3 regions of the Vibrio sp. PSi01 genome follow, and region 1 is predicted to be linked to each of the others. Evidence: predicted binding sites of a transcription regulator. Region 1 holds the regulator's gene; each other region holds the start of a gene.
The links. Region 1 encodes CRP, which controls carbon source genes, mostly activating them, when cyclic AMP is high. Its sites were predicted from a motif close to TGTGANNNNNNTCACA; they were not measured.
Positions count from the first base shown of each region.

Region 2: ACFI6G_RS10575 (CTP synthase) is a predicted target of CRP. The motif match lies at 2,619-2,634, and genes of this name have one in related genera.
Region 3: ectA (diaminobutyrate acetyltransferase) is a predicted target of CRP. The motif match lies at 4,547-4,562, and genes of this name have one in related genera.

Region 1 covers NZ_JBHNYN010000012.1:13,943-20,867, forward strand. The annotation lists gene ACFI6G_RS15555 (ABC transporter ATP-binding protein) at 1-538, shown strand, start outside; gene ACFI6G_RS15560 (TIGR02444 family protein) at 535-1,005, shown strand; gene ACFI6G_RS15565 (hydrolase) at 1,277-2,284, shown strand; gene ACFI6G_RS15570 (YheU family protein) at 2,376-2,588, shown strand; gene ACFI6G_RS15575 (phosphoribulokinase) at 2,666-3,535, shown strand; gene crp (cAMP-activated global transcriptional regulator CRP) at 3,775-4,407, shown strand; gene ACFI6G_RS15585 (DUF1338 domain-containing protein) at 4,606-5,397, opposite strand; gene astD (succinylglutamate-semialdehyde dehydrogenase) at 5,609-6,925, opposite strand, start outside.
Region 2 covers NZ_JBHNYN010000005.1:335,602-342,526, reverse strand. The annotation lists gene relA (GTP diphosphokinase) at 1-1,494, shown strand, start outside; gene mazG (nucleoside triphosphate pyrophosphohydrolase) at 1,771-2,568, shown strand; gene ACFI6G_RS10575 (CTP synthase) at 2,719-4,359, shown strand; gene eno (phosphopyruvate hydratase) at 4,444-5,742, shown strand; gene ftsB (cell division protein FtsB) at 6,026-6,307, shown strand; gene ispD (2-C-methyl-D-erythritol 4-phosphate cytidylyltransferase) at 6,307-6,925, shown strand, end outside.
Region 3 covers NZ_JBHNYN010000002.1:254,002-260,926, forward strand. The annotation lists gene ACFI6G_RS04245 (anaerobic sulfatase maturase) at 82-1,329, shown strand; gene ACFI6G_RS04250 (TetR/AcrR family transcriptional regulator) at 1,435-2,013, opposite strand; gene ACFI6G_RS04255 (Qnr family pentapeptide repeat protein) at 2,334-2,990, shown strand; gene ACFI6G_RS04260 (hypothetical protein) at 3,276-3,491, opposite strand; gene ACFI6G_RS04265 (DUF5062 family protein) at 3,932-4,192, shown strand; gene ectA (diaminobutyrate acetyltransferase) at 4,659-5,192, shown strand; gene ectB (diaminobutyrate--2-oxoglutarate transaminase) at 5,228-6,493, shown strand; gene ACFI6G_RS04280 (ectoine synthase) at 6,507-6,893, shown strand.

The sequences.
Region 1 (6,925 bases):
TCTCGACATGCGTCAGGCGCTGACGTTTGCATTGCAGACGTTTGAAGGCGCAATGGTTATCGTATCGCATGACCGTTACCTACTCCGTGCGACTACCGATGATTTGTATTTGGTACACGACCGCCAAGTGGCACCGTTTGATGGTGACCTAAGCGATTACTACAAGTGGCTAACCGAACAGCAGAAAGTTGAACGCAAAGAAGCACAAGCATTGGCACCAGCAAAAGACGGCGCCAACAGTGCAGCAGCAAAAAAAGATCAGAAACGTAAAGAAGCAGAGTTCCGTAAACTAACGGCACCAATTCGTAAAAAGCTGAGTCAATTTGAAAAGCAGATGGATAAATTAACGTTGGCTCTTAAAGAAGCCGAGCAAGAATTATCCGACACTTCACTGTATGAAGCTGAAAATAAGGCTAAACTGAATAAAGTACTCGCTCTCCAAGCGAGCAGTAAATCACAGCTAGAAGAAGTTGAAATGGATTGGATGTCCACTCAAGAAGAGCTTGAGCAGATGGAACAGGATATGGATAGCTTATGAGCCCAGAGCACGCCCCAATATCACTAACACTGGAACGACTATGGCAATTTAGCCTTCAGTATTACAGTGTGCGTGGTGTAAAGGATGCGTGCCTAGCTTTACAAAACCAGTTTCACGGCAACGTCAATCTACTGCTGCTGCTCAAATGGCTTGATGAGCAGCAATTGTCTTTTGCCGAAGAAGAGTGGCACAAAGTTCAACAGTGTTTGAGCCGCTCTGAAACCCTGCTTCATAGTTATCGAGAGCTACGTAAGCATCTCAAAGCACACGTTGTTGATTCACTCTACCGTGAAGCCTTACAGTTCGAATTACAACTAGAGAAACAACAACAATCTGATCTCGTCGACTACATAAACTCTCTTCAGCTTTTCGCAAACCAACAAGCGCCTCTCGCTTTTCAATACTGTCGATTATTAGGGGCAGAAAACCTCTATGTTGCTTTTTCTGAACCAGCCCCTCAGCCCTAAGGCATTCCCTTTTCCTTTTGTTAGATCAAGATCCAAGCTTATTGGGGACTATCGTTCTTCGTGTTCACGCGATGGTGGCTCGGATTATTAGCAATATATAGAGCTTAACCTCGATAGTATTCAACCAGTTACCTACAACCTGTTTTGTAACCTGTATGAGTGAAACTCTTGCGCTTATGCCGAGAATCAACCAAGCTCAAATAAAAACATGGGCGTTTCACTAAAAGCTCAACACTTTATCAAAGCCCATAAAAGAAGCATGGACTGTTTTATGACAATATTTACCGCAGCGGCTGGTCTCTCTAATCCGCACTTACAAACCTTAGTGCCACGGTTTATTAGAAAGCAGGCGTTATTTGATCCTCAATGGCAAACCTTAGAAACTCCCGACGGTGATTTCCTCGACCTTGCATGGAGCGAGGACCCTAAGGGAGATAGCACCAATAGTGATAATAAAAGCAGAGGAGATGCGAATAATAAGCCCATTTTCGTTCTATTCCACGGTTTGGAAGGCAGCTTTGAAAGCCCTTACGCCAATGGACTGATGAATGCGTTTGCTAAAGATGGTTGGTTATCCGTGATGATGCACTTTAGAGGATGCAGCGGAAAACCGAATCGCTTGGCTCGCGCGTACCATTCAGGAGAAGTAGAAGATGCTCGTTTCTTTCTACGACACTTACACGCGCAATTTCCCAATAACCCAAAGGTTGCGGTTGGTATATCTCTAGGCGGAAACATGCTGGCGAACTACTTGGCTGAGTATGCGGACGACCCATTACTGTCGGCGGCAACGATAGTTTCTGCTCCTTTTGATTTAGCTTGCTGCTCCAGTCGTATTGAAAGAGGCTTCTCTAGGCTCTATAAAAAATACCTGCTCAACTCACTCAAATCGAATGCCTTGAAAAAGGTTAAGCTGTTACAAGAAAAAATAGGTATCTCCGCTGAAACCATCAAAAAAATAGACAAACTGTATGAGTTTGATGAAAGGATCACTGCGCCTCTGCATGGATTTAAGAATGCTCAAGACTACTATGCTCAATGTTCAGCGCTTCCAAAACTGAATAAGATTAAGCTACCGACTCAGATCATTCATGCTAAAGACGATCCTTTCATGACTGATGATGTTATTCCAAAATTCGTACTACCAGACAATATTGATTATCGCTTGTTTCAGAAAGGTGGCCATGTGGGGTTCATTACCGGTAGCACGCTCAAGCCCAGGTTTTGGCTAGAAGAAGCATTGCCAGCCTACTATGAAAGTATCCAAGATTCGGCATAATGACCGAGCCTTAGTAAATAGAAGTAAAAACATTACTAATTAATAAACATAGTTATCAACATATCCATGAACATAAAAGAGAGAAGTATTTATGATCATCCCATGGCAAGACATTGCACCAGAAACACTGGAAAACCTCATCAAAGAGTTCGTGCTGCGTGAAGGTACAGACTACGGTGATGTAGAGGTTTCATTGCAAAACAAGATTGACCAAGTGAAACATCAATTAGCCTCAGGAGAAGTCAGTATCGTATTTTCTGAGCTGCATGAAACCGTTGATATTCAAGTCACAAAACGCTTCTAGGCTGCGCTCATAAAGGAGCCGTGTTATAGTGGTAAACGATTGCTAACAAGTAAGTTACTCAAAAGACAAGGGTTGTCATGTCCGCTAAACATCCAATTATTGCGGTGACGGGTTCATCAGGAGCCGGCACCACCACCACCTCAGAAGCCTTCCGTAAAATGTTCAATATGATGGACGTGAAGGCCGCTTGGGTTGAAGGGGATAGTTTCCATCGCTTCACTCGACCAGAGATGGATGTCGAGATCCGTAAAGCGCGCGAGCAAGGTAAGCACATCAGCTACTTTGGTCCACAAGCCAACGACTTTGGTGCGCTAGAAGAGTTCTTCCGTAAATACGGTAACGAAGGTACAGGCAAGGTACGTAGCTACCTGCACACGTTCGATGAAGCCGTTCCTTACAATCAAATGCCAGGCACCTTTACGCCATGGCAAGAGATCCCAGAAAATTCAGATGTGATGTTTTACGAAGGCCTGCACGGCGGTGTGGTTGATGGCGATATCAATGTTTCTCAACACGTCGACTTGCTGATCGGCATGGTACCTATCGTCAACTTAGAATGGATCCAGAAATTCGTTCGCGACACACGCGATCGTGGTCATTCTCGTGAAGCAGTAATGGACTCGATTGTTCGCTCGATGGATGATTACCTTAACTACATTACTCCTCAGTTTTCGCGTACTCACATCAACTTTCAGCGTGTTCCAACGGTAGACACATCAAACCCTCTCAACGCTAAAGGGATCCCAAGTTTAGACGAAAGCTTCGTTGTTATACGTTTGCGCGGCATCAAAAACGTCGATTTCCCTTACCTTTTAGCTATGATTGATGGCTCATTTATGTCTCGCCACAACACGCTTGTGGTACCAGGAGGGAAGATGAGTTTTGCTATGGAGCTCATTGTAAGGCCGATCCTACAACAACTCATCGAAACCGGAAAAATTGGTTAACAGAGCACCATTCTGGTTGATTACTTTTCATACCGTGATCATGTGCACAATTTTGCGTAAAAAATCGTAGCTTGGTCACGATTAAAATCAAGAAATAGTACCTGAAAAAGGATACTATTCTTAAACGAAACACAAGATAGCTTGCAGCGCTCAACGAGTGCTCTTATCCTACAAGTCAATCCAGGCTTAGCTAAAATACGGAAAGCGGCAAGCATACCCTGCAGAGGAAGTGAGATATTATGGTTCTAGGTAAACCTCAAACCGATCCAACATTAGAGTGGTTCCTTTCACACTGTCATATTCATAAGTACCCATCAAAAAGTACTTTGATTCATGCTGGTGAAAAGGCAGAAACCTTGTACTACATTGTTAAAGGTTCTGTGGCAGTTCTTATCAAAGACGAAGAAGGTAAGGAAATGATTCTTTCTTACCTAAACCAAGGCGACTTCATCGGTGAGCTAGGCTTATTCGAAGAAGACCAAGAGCGTACAGCTTGGGTTCGTGCAAAATCTCCTTGTGAAGTAGCTGAAATTTCTTTCAAGAAATTCCGTCAACTTATCCAAGTGAACCCAGACATCCTAATGCGTCTATCAGCGCAAATGGCAAACCGTCTACAAGTAACTAGCCAAAAAGTTGGTGACTTAGCGTTCCTTGACGTAACTGGTCGTATCGCACAAACGCTACTAAACCTAGCAAAACAACCAGATGCAATGACTCACCCTGACGGCATGCAAATCAAGATCACTCGCCAAGAGATTGGCCAGATCGTTGGTTGTTCTCGTGAGACAGTTGGTCGTATCTTGAAGATGCTAGAAGAGCAGAACCTAATTTCTGCACACGGTAAAACTATCGTGGTATATGGCACTCGTTAATCTCGATTAACTGAGCCTAAAATTTGAAAGCCACCAAATGCAAATTTGGTGGCTTTTTTGTTTTCTAAAGATCTAGAGAGCAGATGCGAGATGCGAGATGCGAGATGCGAATGAAACACCTACAGCTTCGAAGCGCAAACACTCTCGAAGCGAAGCCTATCTGCATCTTTAGGGTAAAGTCCGTACTCGTATCTTTCTTTAACCGTTAGTGCTTTCGAAGATCTTGTCAGCCGATGCTGCCACAAAACCGGTATAAAGCTCACCATTAGCCATCGCATAACGCTTAGCGAACTCATAGAAGCCTCCAGGAATCATCTCATTGCCCTCAACAAATGAAACTGGGACTTTATCTGCCATTGTTGATGATTGCTCTAATAAGACCTCTGGAGAGCCTTTAACCTGGCCACCAGATGCATTGATCGTGAAGCCTGATTCGCTCAAATAATCATTCACTGCCTGCACTTCATCAAAAGCATCGAGTTGATTAACGCTCACTGTAAAGTGGTTGGCACCGTAACCATGAGCTGCGAGCCAAGACGCGTATTCACTTTCTTTTGCAAGCACTTGGAAATCTGCGAAGCTCAAGTCCCATAGACGACCACCAAACAAGAATTCATGGCCTTGAAGCTTGCTTACGTCGACTTGCTCAACCAATTTAGCAACGATCTGTTGTAAGTCACTTGAACACTCTTCGACCTTCAACTCACTAATGAACACTTTAGGTTGATTTGGATCTGGGTGCTCGTAATGCTTCGCGACTAGCTTCTTACTCTCAAACAAGTAATCGCCACACGCTTTATAACCTAGCTCAAGGAAAGGCTTAGCCAATGTTTCAATACCTAGCGGAGCAACATTGAAAGTACGCAGTGCAATGTGATCATTAATCAGAGCTTCGTCTTCTTTCAGCAAGTGATGTACTTTCTCAGCCGATGGACAAAGCCTGTGAATGTAATCGTCCCAAAGTGATTTAAAGAGTAGATCGGGCGTCATGGTGACTCCTTGTCAGAGGTTCTAGCAAGCTAGTAATTTGGATTAGAAAGGGAGAGGCTGAGACACAGAGTCAGCAGCCATCAGCCTGTGACATACTTTTCTATTATTATCTACCGCCCAATCTAGGTGTTGGGCGTGATGGAAAAAGGAAGCGATAGCACCGCTTCCTATTTCAAACTTAACGCATAAGCCTAAGACTCATTAGCCTAAATTAAAGCTCAATACCTGGGCTAAACGTTGCCGGAAGTTGAGTTTCGCCACCTTCCATTGAAGCCATAGGGTAAGCACAGTAGTCAGCCGCGTAGTAAGCACTTGGGCGTAAGTTGCCCGAAGCACCTGGACCACCAAATGGAGCATCGCCACTTGCGCCTGTTAGCTGGCGGTTACGGTTAACAATGCCCGCACGGATATGGTCAACAAAGTATTCCCATTCAGAATCATCTGTTGATACTAAGCCAGCAGATAAACCAAAGCGTGTGTCGTTAGCTAGCTCAACCGCTTGCTCTAGCGATTGATAACGGACCACTTGTAGCAATGGACCAAAGTACTCTTCATCCGGCAGTTCAGCAATGTTGGTTGCGTCGATAATACCAGGAGAAACAAACGCCGCTTGACCCGCTTTTGCTTCTACTAGACTTACACCGCCTAACGATTGCAGATTCGCTTGTGCGTCCAGAATGAACTTAGCCGCAGCTTCAGAGATCTGTGGGCCCATGAAGGGTGCTGGCTCAGCGAGTGGCTGATCGACACGAATTTTCAAGGTCGCAGCAACGAGCTTATCCAGTAGTTGATCGCCCTTATCTCCTATTGGAACATACAAGCGACGTGCACATGTACAACGTTGACCCGCACTGATGAAAGCTGATTGGATGATAGTGTATACCGTTGCGTCTGCATCACCGTATTGGTCGCTGATCACCATAGGGTTGTTGCCGCCCATTTCTAGTGCCAGCATCTTGCCCGGTTGGCCCGCGAATTGACGATGCAGGATATGACCGGTATTGGCACTACCTGTGAACAGCACGCCATCAAGGCCTTTAGCATCAGCCAGTGCGATACCTGTCTCTTTGGCACCTTGTACTAGGTTAATTACGCCAGCAGGAAGGCCAGCTTCTTGCCATAGTTTCATCGCAAACTCACCCGTCCAAGGTGTCTGCTCTGACGGCTTAAATACCACGGTATTACCCGATAGCAGTGCTGGAACAATATGACCGTTAGGTAGATGACCAGGGAAGTTATAAGGACCAAATACTGCCATTACGCCTAATGGACGATGACGCAGTACAATTTGGTTGCCTGCAGCTTCACGTGAAGCTTCACCAGTACGTTCATGGTAAGCACGAATAGAGATAGCAATTTTGCCCGCCATCGCGCCCGCTTCAGTACGCGTTTCCCAAATCGGTTTCCCCGTCTCTTTTGCAATAATTTGTGCTATTTCTTCGCTGTTCTCTTTAACTTTCTCAGCAAAATTCAACACGATCGCTTCACGCTCGGCAAAGCTCAGTTTTTTCCAAACTAAGAAGGCTTC
Region 2 (6,925 bases), on a different contig from region 1:
ATTAATGCGGAAGTCAGCGGTCGACCAAAACACATCTACAGTATCTGGCGTAAAATGCAGAAGAAAGGCTTAGCGTTTGATGAGCTTTTTGATGTGCGTGCAGTGCGTATTATCGCAGACCAACTGCAAGACTGTTATGCCGGTTTAGGTGTGGTTCACACCAAATACAAACACTTACCAAGTGAATTTGATGACTACGTGGCGAACCCTAAGCCAAATGGTTACCAATCAATTCATACTGTAGTTCTGGGCCCTGAAGGCAAGACCATTGAGATTCAAATCCGTACCAAGCAGATGCATGAAGACTCTGAGCTTGGTGTCGCTGCGCACTGGAAGTACAAAGAAGGTGCTTCAAGCGGACGCAGTGGTTACGACGAGAAAATTACTTGGTTGCGTAAACTTATCGACTGGCAAGAAGAGATGTCTGATTCTGGCGAGATGCTGGATGAAGTTCGTAGCCAAGTATTCGATGACCGCGTTTATGCCTTTACACCACGAGGTGACGTGGTTGATTTACCTATGGGGGCAACCCCACTGGACTTCGCTTACCACATCCACTCTATGGTTGGACACCGTTGTATCGGTGCCAAAGTTGCTGGTCGAATCGTCCCATTCACTCATAAGCTATCAATGGGTGATCAAGTTGAAATCATCACCCAGAAAGAACCGAACCCTTCACGTGACTGGCTAAACCCAACCACAGGCTTCGTTCATTCTGGTCGTGCTCGTGCAAAAATTAACGCATGGTTCCGTGCTCAAAGTCGTGAGAAAAATCTAGAAGCGGGTCGAGACATCCTTGAGGTTGAACTAGCCAAAGTGGGTGCAACCCTAAAAGATGCCGATCAATATGCTTTGAAACGTTTCAATGTAAATACGCCAGATGAACTCTATGCTGGTATTGGTAGTGGCGATTTGCGTATTAACCAAGTGGTTAATCACATTAATGCCTTGGTTAACAAACCAACAGCGGAAGAAGAAGACAAAAAAGCGTTAGAGAAACTGCTTGAGTCAGAAAACAAACCCGCGCAACAAAGCCGCCCTAAGAAAGATGCGGTTGTCGTTGAAGGCGTTGATAACCTGATGACGCATTTAGCGCGTTGTTGCCAACCTATCCCTGGCGATACAATCAAAGGTTATATCACTCAAGGGCGTGGTATCTCAGTTCACCGGGCTGATTGTGAGCAATTAGGTGAGCTTCACCTGCACGCACCAGAGCGTATCATTGATACCGTCTGGGGTAATGGCTTCGTTGGATCATATATCCTAACGCTGCGTGTTGAAGCGCTAGAGCGGAATGGCTTATTGAAAGATATCACCTCTTTGTTTTCAAATGAAAAGATTAGTGTGACGACAATGAAGAGCCGTATCGACTACAAACGTCAGCTATCGGTGATGGATTTTGATTTGGAAGTGACCAATATTGAAATTCTGAGTCGAGTGACTAGCCGAGTAGAACAAATCAAAGATGTCATGAGCGTAAAACGCCTAGGCTAAAATTCTCGTCATACTTGAAGCTGATGGCGTTGTTGCCTGAGCGCACTCCGGAGTGCCGGCCCAGGCTCATCACATAGACAAGCTATGCTCAGGAGTTTCGCTTGCTTGTCGCCTAGCCACAGTTTCAATTATTTAGAGAATTAGACAGTATCAACAAAGGTGAGTGGTTTTGGCTGCTCACCTTTTTTAGTTCTAATATCTTTTAGTTTGAGTACCTTTTAGTTTCAGTGAAGCTATAAATTTAAAAAATCAAAGACAGTGAATAGGAAGAAAACGATGAATCACCCGATTGAACAACTTGAACAGATTATGACTAAGCTGCGCGATCCTGAAGGTGGCTGTCCTTGGGATTTGAAACAAAACTTTGAAACAATTGTGCCGCATACTATCGAAGAAACATATGAGGTGGTGGACGCGATTCACAACAAAGACTGGCCGAACCTGCAAGAAGAGTTGGGTGACTTGTTGTTTCAGGTAATCTTCTACAGCCAATTAGCAAAAGAGCAGGGCTTGTTTGAGTTCTCTGATGTGGTCGACGGTATCAATGAGAAACTAACACGCCGCCATCCGCATGTTTTTTCTGATACCGAATTTGCAAGTGATGAAGAAATTAATGCTAACTGGGAAGCTGAAAAGGCCAAAGAAAAAGCCGAGGCAGGAAAAACTCAGGAAAGTATTCTAGACTCAATACCAAACTCTCTGCCTGCACTTTCGCGTGCTACAAAGATTCAAAAACAAGTCGCAAAATACGGCTTTGATTGGGACTCTATCGGTCCAGTTGCAGATAAGGTTTTAGAGGAAGTCGATGAGGTGCTAGAAGAAGCGCTTCAAGTGACACCAAATGAAGACCTGGTTGAAGAAGAGTTGGGTGATTTACTGTTTGCGACGGTTAATTTGGTCCGACATCTGGGAAAAAATCCGGAATCGGCTCTGACAAAAGCAAACCTGAAATTTTCACGACGTTTTAAAGGCGTCGAACAAATAGTTCGCCAACAAGATAAGGATTTAACCGATTTTTCACTACAACAGCTTGATTCTATGTGGGATGAAGTCAAAGTGGCGGAGAAAAGATAACCAAAGCATTTATCATGAATTGATTTGAAGCAAAAAATAAAAAATAGCAGTGTGATAGATTTCACGTTGTGGCGATAAGGGGCTTCTGGTATATTTTCATCCCGTCCAGAAGTAATCCATTTCCCTCATTCAACCAATTTCAGGTTAAACATGACGACAAATTACATTTTTGTTACTGGCGGGGTTGTATCCTCTCTAGGTAAAGGTATTGCAGCAGCATCTCTTGCGGCTATTTTAGAAGCTCGTGGTCTTAAAGTGACTATGATGAAGCTTGACCCTTACATCAACGTTGATCCAGGCACTATGAGCCCGACTCAACACGGTGAAGTGTTCGTTACGGAAGATGGCGCTGAAACTGACCTTGACCTTGGTCACTACGAGCGATTCATTCGCACCAAGATGACTAAGCGTAACAACTTCACAGCAGGTCGTGTTTATGCTGACGTTCTACGTAATGAACGTCGCGGTGATTACCTAGGTGCAACAATCCAGGTTATCCCTCATATTACTAACTCTATTAAAGAACGCGTAATCTCTGGTGCTAAAGGCCACGATATCGCGCTTGTTGAAGTTGGTGGTACTGTTGGTGACATCGAATCTCTACCATTCATGGAAGCGATTCGTCAGCTAGCTGTCGAATTAGGTCGTGAACGCGCAATGTTCATGCACTTAACTCTAGTTCCTTACCTAGCGGCTGCAGGTGAAGTGAAAACTAAGCCAACGCAACACTCTGTAAAAGAGCTACTTTCTATCGGTATCCAACCTGACATCCTAGTTTGTCGTTCAGATCGTGTTATCCCAGCAAACGAACGTAAGAAAATTGCTCTTTTCTGTAATGTACAAGAAAAAGCCGTTATCTCGATGAAAGACGTAGATTCTATCTACAAGATCCCACAGTTAATCCGTGCACAAGGCATTGATGATCTTGTGTGTACGCGTTTCGGTATCAATGCACCAGAAGCTGATCTGTCTGAGTGGGAACAAGTAATTTACGAAGAAGCTAACCCAACGGGTGAAGTGACGATTGGTATGGTTGGTAAGTACATTGAACTACCTGATGCATACAAATCAGTAAACGAAGCACTTAAGCACGCAGGCTTGAAAAACCGCCTAAGCGTCACAATTAAATACGTAGACTCTCAAGATGTTGAGTCAAAAGGCGTAGAAATTTTAGAAGGCCTAGACGCAATCCTAGTTCCTGGTGGCTTTGGCGATCGTGGTGTTGAAGGTAAGATTCTTGCTGCTCAATACGCTCGTGAAAACAAAGTACCTTACTTAGGTATCTGTCTGGGTATGCAAGTTGCTCTTATTGAGTACGCTCGTAACGTTGCGAAGATGGAAGGAGCACACTCTTCTGAATTCTGTAAGGAAACTAAATACCCTGTTGTTGGCCTAATCACTGAATGGATCGACGGCGAAGGTAAAGTTGAAGAACGTACTGAAAAATCCGACCTAGGTGGTACTATGCGTCTAGGTTCACAGCTTTGTCACCTTGCTAAAGGTACTAAGGCTTACGAATTATACGGTAGCGCGACGATCCATGAACGTCACCGTCACCGTTACGAAGTGAACAATAATCTTCGTCCACAAATTGAAAAAGCGGGCCTAAAAGTATCAGGTCTATCTGCGGACAAGAAACTGGTTGAAGTTATTGAGAACCCGAACCACCCATGGTTCGTTGCTGCTCAATTCCACCCAGAGTTCACTTCAACACCTCGCGATGGTCACCCATTGTTTGCAGGTTTCGTTAAAGCAGCTGGTGAATATCAGCGCGGCGAATTAGAAAAGTAAAAAGGAATACAGGTAGCTGCGTAAGTTGTGCTGCTACCTTTTAAATTTGACATTTATATATATTCAACGAGAAGGAAACATTCAATGTCTAAGATCGTTAAAGTTCTAGGTCGTGAAATCATCGATTCACGTGGTAACCCAACTGTAGAAGCTGAAGTACACCTAGAAGGCGGTTTCGTAGGTATGGCTGCTGCTCCATCTGGCGCATCTACTGGTTCTCGCGAAGCTCTTGAGCTACGTGACGGCGACAAATCACGTTTCCTAGGTAAAGGTGTTCTTAAAGCTATTGAAGCTGTAAACGGCCCAATCGCTGAAGCTCTAGTAGGTTCTGACGCTAAAGCACAAGCTGACGTTGACCAAATCATGCTTGACCTAGACGGTACTGATAACAAGTCTAAGTTTGGCGCGAACGCTATCCTAGCTGTATCTCTAGCTAACGCAAAAGCTGCTGCTGCTGCGAAAGGCATGCCTCTATACGAGCACATTGCTGAGCTAAACGGTACTGCTGGTCAGTTCTCTATGCCTCTACCAATGATGAACATCATCAACGGTGGTGAGCACGCAGATAACAACGTTGACATCCAAGAGTTCATGATCCAACCAGTTGGCGCTAAAACTCTTAAAGAAGGTCTACGTATCGGCGCTGAAGTATTCCACAACCTAGCTAAAGTTCTTAAGTCTAAAGGCTACAGCACTGCAGTTGGTGATGAAGGTGGTTTCGCTCCTAACCTTAAGTCTAACGCTGAAGCTCTAGAAGTTATCGCAGAAGCTGTTGCAGCTGCTGGTTACGAACTAGGTAAAGACGTTACTCTTGCTATGGACTGTGCAGCATCTGAGTTCTTCGACAAAGAAGCTGGTATCTACAACATGAAGGGCGAAGGTAAAACTTTCACCTCTGAAGAGTTCAACCACTACCTAGCTGAGCTAGCGAACAACTTCCCAATCGTTTCTATCGAAGACGGTCTTGATGAGTCAGATTGGGATGGCTTCAAGCACCAAACTGAACTTCTAGGCGACAAGCTTCAAATCGTTGGTGACGATCTGTTCGTTACAAACACTAAGATCCTTGCTGAAGGTATCGAGAAAGGCGTAGCTAACTCTATCCTTATCAAGTTCAACCAAATCGGTTCTCTAACAGAGACTTTAGCTGCTATCAAGATGGCTAAAGACGCTGGCTACACTGCAGTAATCTCTCACCGTTCTGGCGAAACTGAAGATGCAACTATCGCTGATCTAGCGGTAGGTACAGCTGCAGGTCAAATCAAAACTGGTTCTATGAGCCGTTCTGACCGTGTTGCTAAGTACAACCAACTTATCCGTATCGAAGAAGCTCTAGGTTCTAAAGCTCCTTTCAACGGTCTTAAAGAAGTTAAAGGTCAATAATTCCTAGCGAATTATTCATCTAAGCTTTTTAAATGCCTCGCTTATGCGGGGTATTTTTTTGCCTGTATAAAAGTGAACTTATTAAACTGTCCTTTTTATACCTACAATTCGTCATTCTCGAGACCTACGGAGGAGGGCGTTGATAATCTCATCGCGTGTTACGAACAATAATAGTCCCCCGACTTATTTATTCCCTAGCTCCACATATCTCGCACCAATAAGCGCATTATGGTATATATGTGCCTTATTCTAGTTCCTTCTTTTTCAACCGGCGAAAGGTGTTATGCGAATTTTTGCTTTAGTACTGCTCATAGTGTTTGGCTGGCTACAACATACACTGTGGCTCGGTAAAAATGGTATTTCTGATTACTACGGTGTGAACAACGAAATCCAAGTTCAACAACAAGTAAATGAAAAGCTGCATATTCGAAATGCAGAAATGTTTGCTGAGATTGATGATCTGCGCCAAGGCTTAGACGCAATAGAAGAGCGTGCTCGTCATGAGCTTGGGATGGTGAAAGAAGGCGAAACGTTTTACCGCATAATTGGTGAGGAATCTCATTAATGTCTACACAACTTCAAAGCGTTGTAGCGGTCGTACCAGCAGCTGGTATTGGTAGCCGAATGAAGGCTGACCGACCTAAGCAATATCTTAAGATTCACGGCACAACCATTTTAGAGCACACCGTTGAGAAGTTACTTTCTCATCCACAAGTGTCGCAAATTGTGGTTGCGGTTAGTGACGATGATCCTTACTACCCAGAGCTTACGCTTAATCATAATCCACAAGTGCTCAGAGTGTCTGGTGGGAGCGAGAGAGCTGATTCCGTGCTCTCTGCCTTAGATTATATCGCGCGACAGCAACTCGGTGATTGGGTTATGGTCCACGATGCAGCAAGACCTTGTGTTCAATTGAGTGATATCGACAAGTTGATTTCAGGTGCGATGAACCATGAGGTAGGGGCTATTTTAGCTGCGCCTGTTCGCGATACGATGAAGCGAGGTGCCCAAGGGCAGGTTGAGCATACCGTTGATCGAGCCGATTTATGGCACGCCCTTACACCACAAATGTTTCGAACTAAGCCTTTACGTAACGCATTGAGTCAGGCGTTAGAGCAAGGTGTTTCAATTACAGATGAAGCCTCTGCTTTTGAGTGGAAAGGTTTATCTCCAGCCTTAATAG
Region 3 (6,925 bases), on a different contig from region 1:
CTTGGTTGGCCGATGAACACCGTGTAAAGGAATTACGAATTGTTTTGGCTAATACAATAACTTTACATCGAGGCACTTTTCATGACGACATTATCGCTATCAAATTTGAGTTCAGTTCCGCAGTTCAATGGCAAAGCACACAGCAAGCTTCAAGCGCTAGCAAAACCGATTGGGGCGGTGTGTAATATCAGTTGCACCTACTGTTATTACTTAGAAAAACAGCAGCTGCTTGAATACCCAAAAGGCTCTCTATATACGATGGATGAAGTTCTGTTAGATCGTTATATCAAGCAGTACATAGAAGGGCAGAATACGCCTGAAATTATCTTTTCTTGGCACGGTGGAGAGCCTACCTTGTTGGGGATTGAGTACTTTCAAAAAGTCGTCGAGCTGCAGAAAAAATATTGTCCTAGCTACAGCAAGATTAGCAATGACCTTCAAACCAACGGCACGTTACTGAATGATGCGTGGTGTGAGTTCTTCAAAAAGAATGACTTTATCATTGGTGTGAGCATTGACGGCCCAGAGCACTTACACAATCACTACCGGACCAACCGTGCAGGCAAAGGCACTTTTTCTCAAACAATGCGTGGCATTCGCTACTTGAAGCTGCATAACGTCGAGTTCGCGACCCTAAGCTGCGTGAATGATGTGACAGGAAAATATCCATTAGAGGTCTATCGCTTTCTGCGTGATGAAGTGGGTTCGAAGCAATTGCAGTTTATTCCTGTGGTCGATAAGCGTGAGGCTCATACCAACAATAAATGGTTGAGCAACCAACAAGCGATCATTCCCGTATCAGGCGAGGTTGAACCTTGGAGTGTCGATTCAGTGCAATGGGGAGAGTTTCTGTCGACGGTTTTTGATGAGTGGTTCGAACGCGATTTTGGACAAATATTAGTGCCGTACTTTGAAAATTTTGTCGGAGTATGGATGGGCAGAGAAAGCACCATGTGTACCTTGAGTGAGATCTGTGGAAAAGGGTTAGCAATTGAACCTAATGGCGATGTGTATTCGTGCGATCATTACGTCTTTCCTGAGTTTCAGTTAGGTAATATTCATGAGAAGCCGCTATCGACGCTAGCGTTTTCGCCTGCTCAGCAAAATTTTGGATTCGCGAAGCAAAAGTCGTTGCCCAAACAGTGCCAAACTTGTGAGTTCAAATTTGCTTGTCATGGCGAGTGCCCTAAGAACCGAATTATCAACAGTCGTGATGGTGAGGCTGGGCTAAATTACCTGTGTAAAGGGTGGCTCAAATTCTTTCAACATATCGACCCAGTACTCAATGCTTTGCTTAAAGCCAATAACTTAGCGCCACGGATGGGATAATCGAATCGATCACGTGATAAGCTGAAGCCTAGGTAGAAAAAGAACAAGCCTGAAAAACAAAAAGGCTCGCTATATAAAGCGAGCCTTTTAGTGTGTAGGAGCGGGTTAATTTTTTGAACTCATCGCAAGCAATGTCTCTTCCATGGCATTGTTGAGAATCGAACGGTTGCGCTGCATCGCTGCCATTAGCGTAGAGCCCAGCCATAAGCCATAAAGCGTGCGAGATAGTGATTCAGGATCTACGATATTGAAATCACCCGCTTCATTGCCTTCTTCGAATAGCTTAGCCATACGTAGGATTATCTTTTCTGAACCCTCTGCCATGGTTGATTGTAACGAATTAGCTGTTCCTGCTACCTCTCCGGCTAGTTTTACCACAAGGCACTGAATATTGAAGTCTTCAGTCAACTTCGACGCGCACCAAAATTCGAAATAGGCTTTAACGCGATCACGACGAGAAAGCGACTCATCACTTAAAAAGTCATCTAGCTTAGCGAGATGCTCATCAAAGTAGTTAGTAAGAAGGATCTCACCAAAGTGTTCTTTGGATTTGAAGTAATGGTAAAAAGAACCCTTCGTGCCTTCCGCTTGGTTGATGATTTTCATCAGGCCAACACCAGCAAACCCGTGTTCATTAATAAGGCTAAACCCTGCATCGAGCATAGCTTGTCGCATGTCTTTCATTGTTCTTACTCTTTATGCTGAGAATGAGGAATAGTGTAACGAGCAACATACCAACCGTCCAGTCTAGCGCGTTAGGACGCGGTCAATAATTGACTCGTTCCGTCAAAGTAACATTTTCTCTTATTGGCACTTCTAAGCGACAAAACTTTTTTCAAGATAAGCACATCCTATAAATCGAAAATAACAACCTTAAAGGGCTTGTTTGGTGCCTTAAAATGGCTAAATCAGGGTATTTTAAGTTACTGTTTTTGTTGGTTTTTAATTTGGTGTTTTCTTGAGATCGCAATGGTAGTCTTAGCTTAATTTCTTTAGGGGGCTAAATGGACACCAATAACAGCACTTATCATCAGCACAGTTTTGCTCAGCAAGATTTATCAGAGCTTACATTTACAGCCTGCACGTTTATCCGTTGTGATTTCAGACGTTCGAACTTACGTGATGCAACGTTCATTAACTGTAAATTTATTGAGCAAGGCGATATTGAGGGATGCCACTTTGATATTGCCGACTTACGAGATGCAAGCTTCCAGAATTGCCAGTTGGCGATGGCGAATTTTAGTAACGCGAATTGCTATGGTATTGAGCTACGTGATTGCGATTTGAAAGGGGCGAACTTCACTCGCACTAATTTTGCTAACCAAGTCAGCAATCGAATGTATTTTTGTTCTGCTTATATTACAGGTTGTAACCTGTCATACGCGAATTTTGAACAAGCTTGTTTAGAGAAGTGTGAGTTATTTGAGAATCGTTGGATAGGTACTTACCTTGGTGGCGCGTCATTGAAAGAGTCTGATCTCAGCCGTGGTGTGTTCTCGGAAGACGTATGGGGGCAATTCAGTATGCAAGGTGCCAATTTATGCCATGCTGAATTAGAAGGGTTAGACCCAAGAAAAGTCGATACAACAGGCGTTAAAATTGTTGCGTGGCAGCAAGAGCAACTGCTTGAAAGTATGGGTATCGTAGTGATGCCAGATTGATCTTTTCTGTTTCTGAATACCCATAATATTCAACAAGCCATCACAAGTGATGTAGGACAAACTGAGAACAAGTCTGAACTCTTCGATCAGTCAAATTCGTCAGTTGAAAATTCTACGTGGTTATTGATATTTTTCATAAGCTTGAATGATCAATCTATGATTACGATTAGTGTAAGCTGGATTGGCTATAAATAAAGCCCAATGACTGAAAACGCCCAAAGCGAACAACTTTGGGCGTTTTTACATTTGATTCATTGTCCGTACTGCTGACACTTAAGGCCGTGATTAATGCATACCTGAACGCATTTTGTCGCTGAGTGCGAAGAAAACAAAAAGCACAATACATACCAAAGCGACACACAGCGACACTAAGATAGTTGTAGCGTCAGTCGACATTAACGGGGTAACGAGAGAAGCTAACGCTACTAACATAATCGTGATGTGAACGATTCGTCCGAGGATTGGATTTTTGTGACAGAATGAAGCCCAAAGGTAACGCATTTTTAACACCATTATAAAATTAGTGGGTTTATTCTATTTTCTTAATGAGTGTTTTGTAAATAAGTTTTCGTTACAGGTGACTGTAAATATGATCTCAGTCAGCTTAGTATAAAACTAGTTAAATAACAGTGGTTTATTGGTCTGTCTATGAAGAATTATCATTTAAATACCAACCATAATATTTCGTATTCTTTAGAATGGTAAGCCAAATGTTGCACCATTTTCAGTTTCTTGACTAAGGATCTCATTTATTGAACGTATGATTAAGAGCCCATTTGCTTATCAGTATTCAATGTAAAATAAATTCGAGTAAGCTCCTATCCAGTGGATCAAATTTTTCTATTTATCAGAAAGAGTTTTTCGATTTGAGAGCACGGTAATCTTGTCTACCATTCTGTTTGGTATACTCAATGCTTATTCGGAAAGGTGATGGAGATAATATGTCGAAAACCGCGAAGATCATTAATGAAGATAAACTAGTGAAAAAAGCAGTTGAGGTCGGTTTTAAAATGGCTAAATTGCAAGGTTTTGATTTGCCACATTCATCTCAACCAATAAAGGTCAAAGCGGTGTACTTGTTTCTTGTTGAAGTAAATCAGATCACGCCGTTACCAGAAAGTAAGCTTGATGGGGCAAACATTAAAAAGCGTCTGGCGCTATGGATACATAAAGCATTGCCTGACAATGATCCCTTGAAGTAAACCTTTTCCAAGCTGATATTTCTGGACTCGTTTCCTCTGAGTTCATTATTCATCGATATGTTAGATAAGAAACCTAGCGAGCTCTCGCTAGGTTTTTTTGTTTTTGAGGCCGATATTTTAATAGTGGATAGCGAGTCACTGCCATTCGAAGCGTTGTTATCTACTCGATAGAATGTTCAACACTGAGAGTGTTGGTGATTTATGCCGCTTGATTGGCAATCTGAGCACATAATTTACTAATGACTCTAACCTTCTTTTGACGCTTATTCGGTTAAAGACATTTTCTTAAGATCTCCACCGATCAAATACATTAGAACTCAAAGTATTATTTAATTCATGCTGACCGCTATTAAATGTGATACAGATCACTAATTTTTGTTTTTTAAAGTTAAGGTGTTGATCTTAGTAGGGGGTAAATGCTCATAATAAAAAGGAATTTAATTAGAGTTCAAAGGAATTTCTCGGTATGATTACATCAGCGCCTTGGGTGTTGTGTCCAGAAGTGATAGAAAAAACGAGTGAAGAATGGAGTTTTCGCGAGCCCAAAGCTTCAGATGGCAACGACATTTATCGACTGATTTCAGAATGTCCACCACTAGACACCAACTCGTCATATTGCAATTTTTTGCAATCCACTCACTTTAGTAAAACTTGTATTTTGGTTGAGAACAAAGGTGAGCTTGCGGGCTTTATCTCGAGTTATCAAAAACCGAGTGAGCCTAATGTTCTCTTTATTTGGCAAGTTGCAGTTGCTCCTCGATTTAGAGGTCACTCTTTAGCTTACAAGATGTTGAACAGCTTACTTCGTCGAGAGTGGCTGAAGAGTATAGAAGCTATTGAAACAACCATTACTAAGTCAAATCAAGCGTCTTGGGCACTCTTTAAAAAGCTAGACGCAAAAAATAGTAGCACTGGAAAAGTGACCACTTTCTTAGATGAAAATGTTCATTTTAAAGGGCTGCACGATACTGAGTATTTGTATCGAATACCCCTTAAATAATCATTAACTTATAGGAATCAAATAACGGCCTTATCATGGATATTTTTAAAAAGCAGGAATCTAACGTACGTTCATACTCGAATAGTTTTCCAGTCACTTTTGCTAAATCAAAAGGCTGCTGGCTTGAAACAAAACAAGGTGATCGTTACCTCGATTTTCTTGCTGGAGCAGGATCTCTCAATTACGGTCATAACAATCCAATACTTAAGCAAGCTTTACTTGAGTATATTGAAATGGATGGAATTACACATGGCTTGGATATGCATTCAGAAGCCAAAGCTGAATTCCTAGAAGCTCTTAGTCGCTTTATTTTGGAACCTCGAGCATTAGATTACAAAGTTCAATTTACCGGCCCGACAGGAACAAATGCGGTTGAGGCAGCGATTAAGTTGGCGAAAAAAGTAAAAAGTCGAAGCAGTATTGTTGCATTTACCAATGGTTTTCATGGTTGTACGGCGGGTGCATTGGCTGCTACAGGCAACCAACACCACAGGCAAGGTGCGGGCTCAAATCTCAACAACGTTACGCGTTTGCCATTTGAAGGTTACGCTGGAATCGATGGTTTAAAATTATTTGAAACGATGTTAACCGATAATTCCGCTGGTATGGATAAACCTGCTGCCGTTTTATTGGAAACGGTTCAGGGTGAAGGTGGGTTAAATGTCGCTTCAAATGAGTGGCTACAGAAGTTAAGCAAAATCTGTAAAGCCCACGATATCCTACTTATTGTGGATGATATTCAAGCCGGTTGTGGTCGAACAGGAACGTTTTTTAGCTTTGAACCTTCAGGTATAAAACCAGATATCGTTACGCTATCTAAGTCGATAAGTGGTTATGGCTTACCGATGGCTGTGGTTTTATTAAAGCCTGAACTAGACAAGTGGGAGCCGGGAGAACACAACGGCACCTTCCGTGGTAACAACCATGCGTTCATTACTGCTGCTAAAGCGTTAGAAATGTATTGGTCAAATGATGATTTTGAAAATCATATTCAACGTAGCTCAAGAATGGTCGATGATGTCATTCAACGCAATCTCAAGCGTTTCCCTGAGCTATTTGTTCAACGCAAGGGACGCGGAATGATGATTGGCATTGAATGTAAAGATGGGAACACAGCTGATGAGATTGCAAAAGTGTGTTTTGACAAGGGCATGGTAATTGAGACCGCAGGTCCAAACGATGAAATCTTGAAGTTCTTTTGTCCATTAACCATTTCAGAATCGGAATTGATGCAAGGTTTAACTATTTTCGAAGACTCAGTTGAAGTGGTAGCAACCAAGCATTTCAAGAAAGCATCGTAATAGGGAGAGTAAAATGATTGTTAGAACACTTGATGAATGTCGTAATAGTGAAAGACGTATTGTATCGGATAACTGGGAAAGCACTCGCATGTTATTGAAAGATGACAATATGGGATTTTCTTTTCATATCACAACAATTTACGAAGCGACAGAAACACATATCCATTACCAAAACCACTTGGAGTCTGTGTTTTGTATGAGTGGTGAAGGGGAGATTGAAGTCGTTGGTGGTAAAACTTACCCAATCAAACCCGGTACGTTGTACATCCTAGATAAGAATGATGAGCATTATTTACGCGCATATAAAAACAAAGAAATGACAATGGCTTGTGTGTTTAACCCACCAATTACTGGCGCTGAAGTACACGATGAAAACGGCGTTTATCCACTCGTTGATTAACCCATATATTCAGGGGTGATATCTCACCCCGC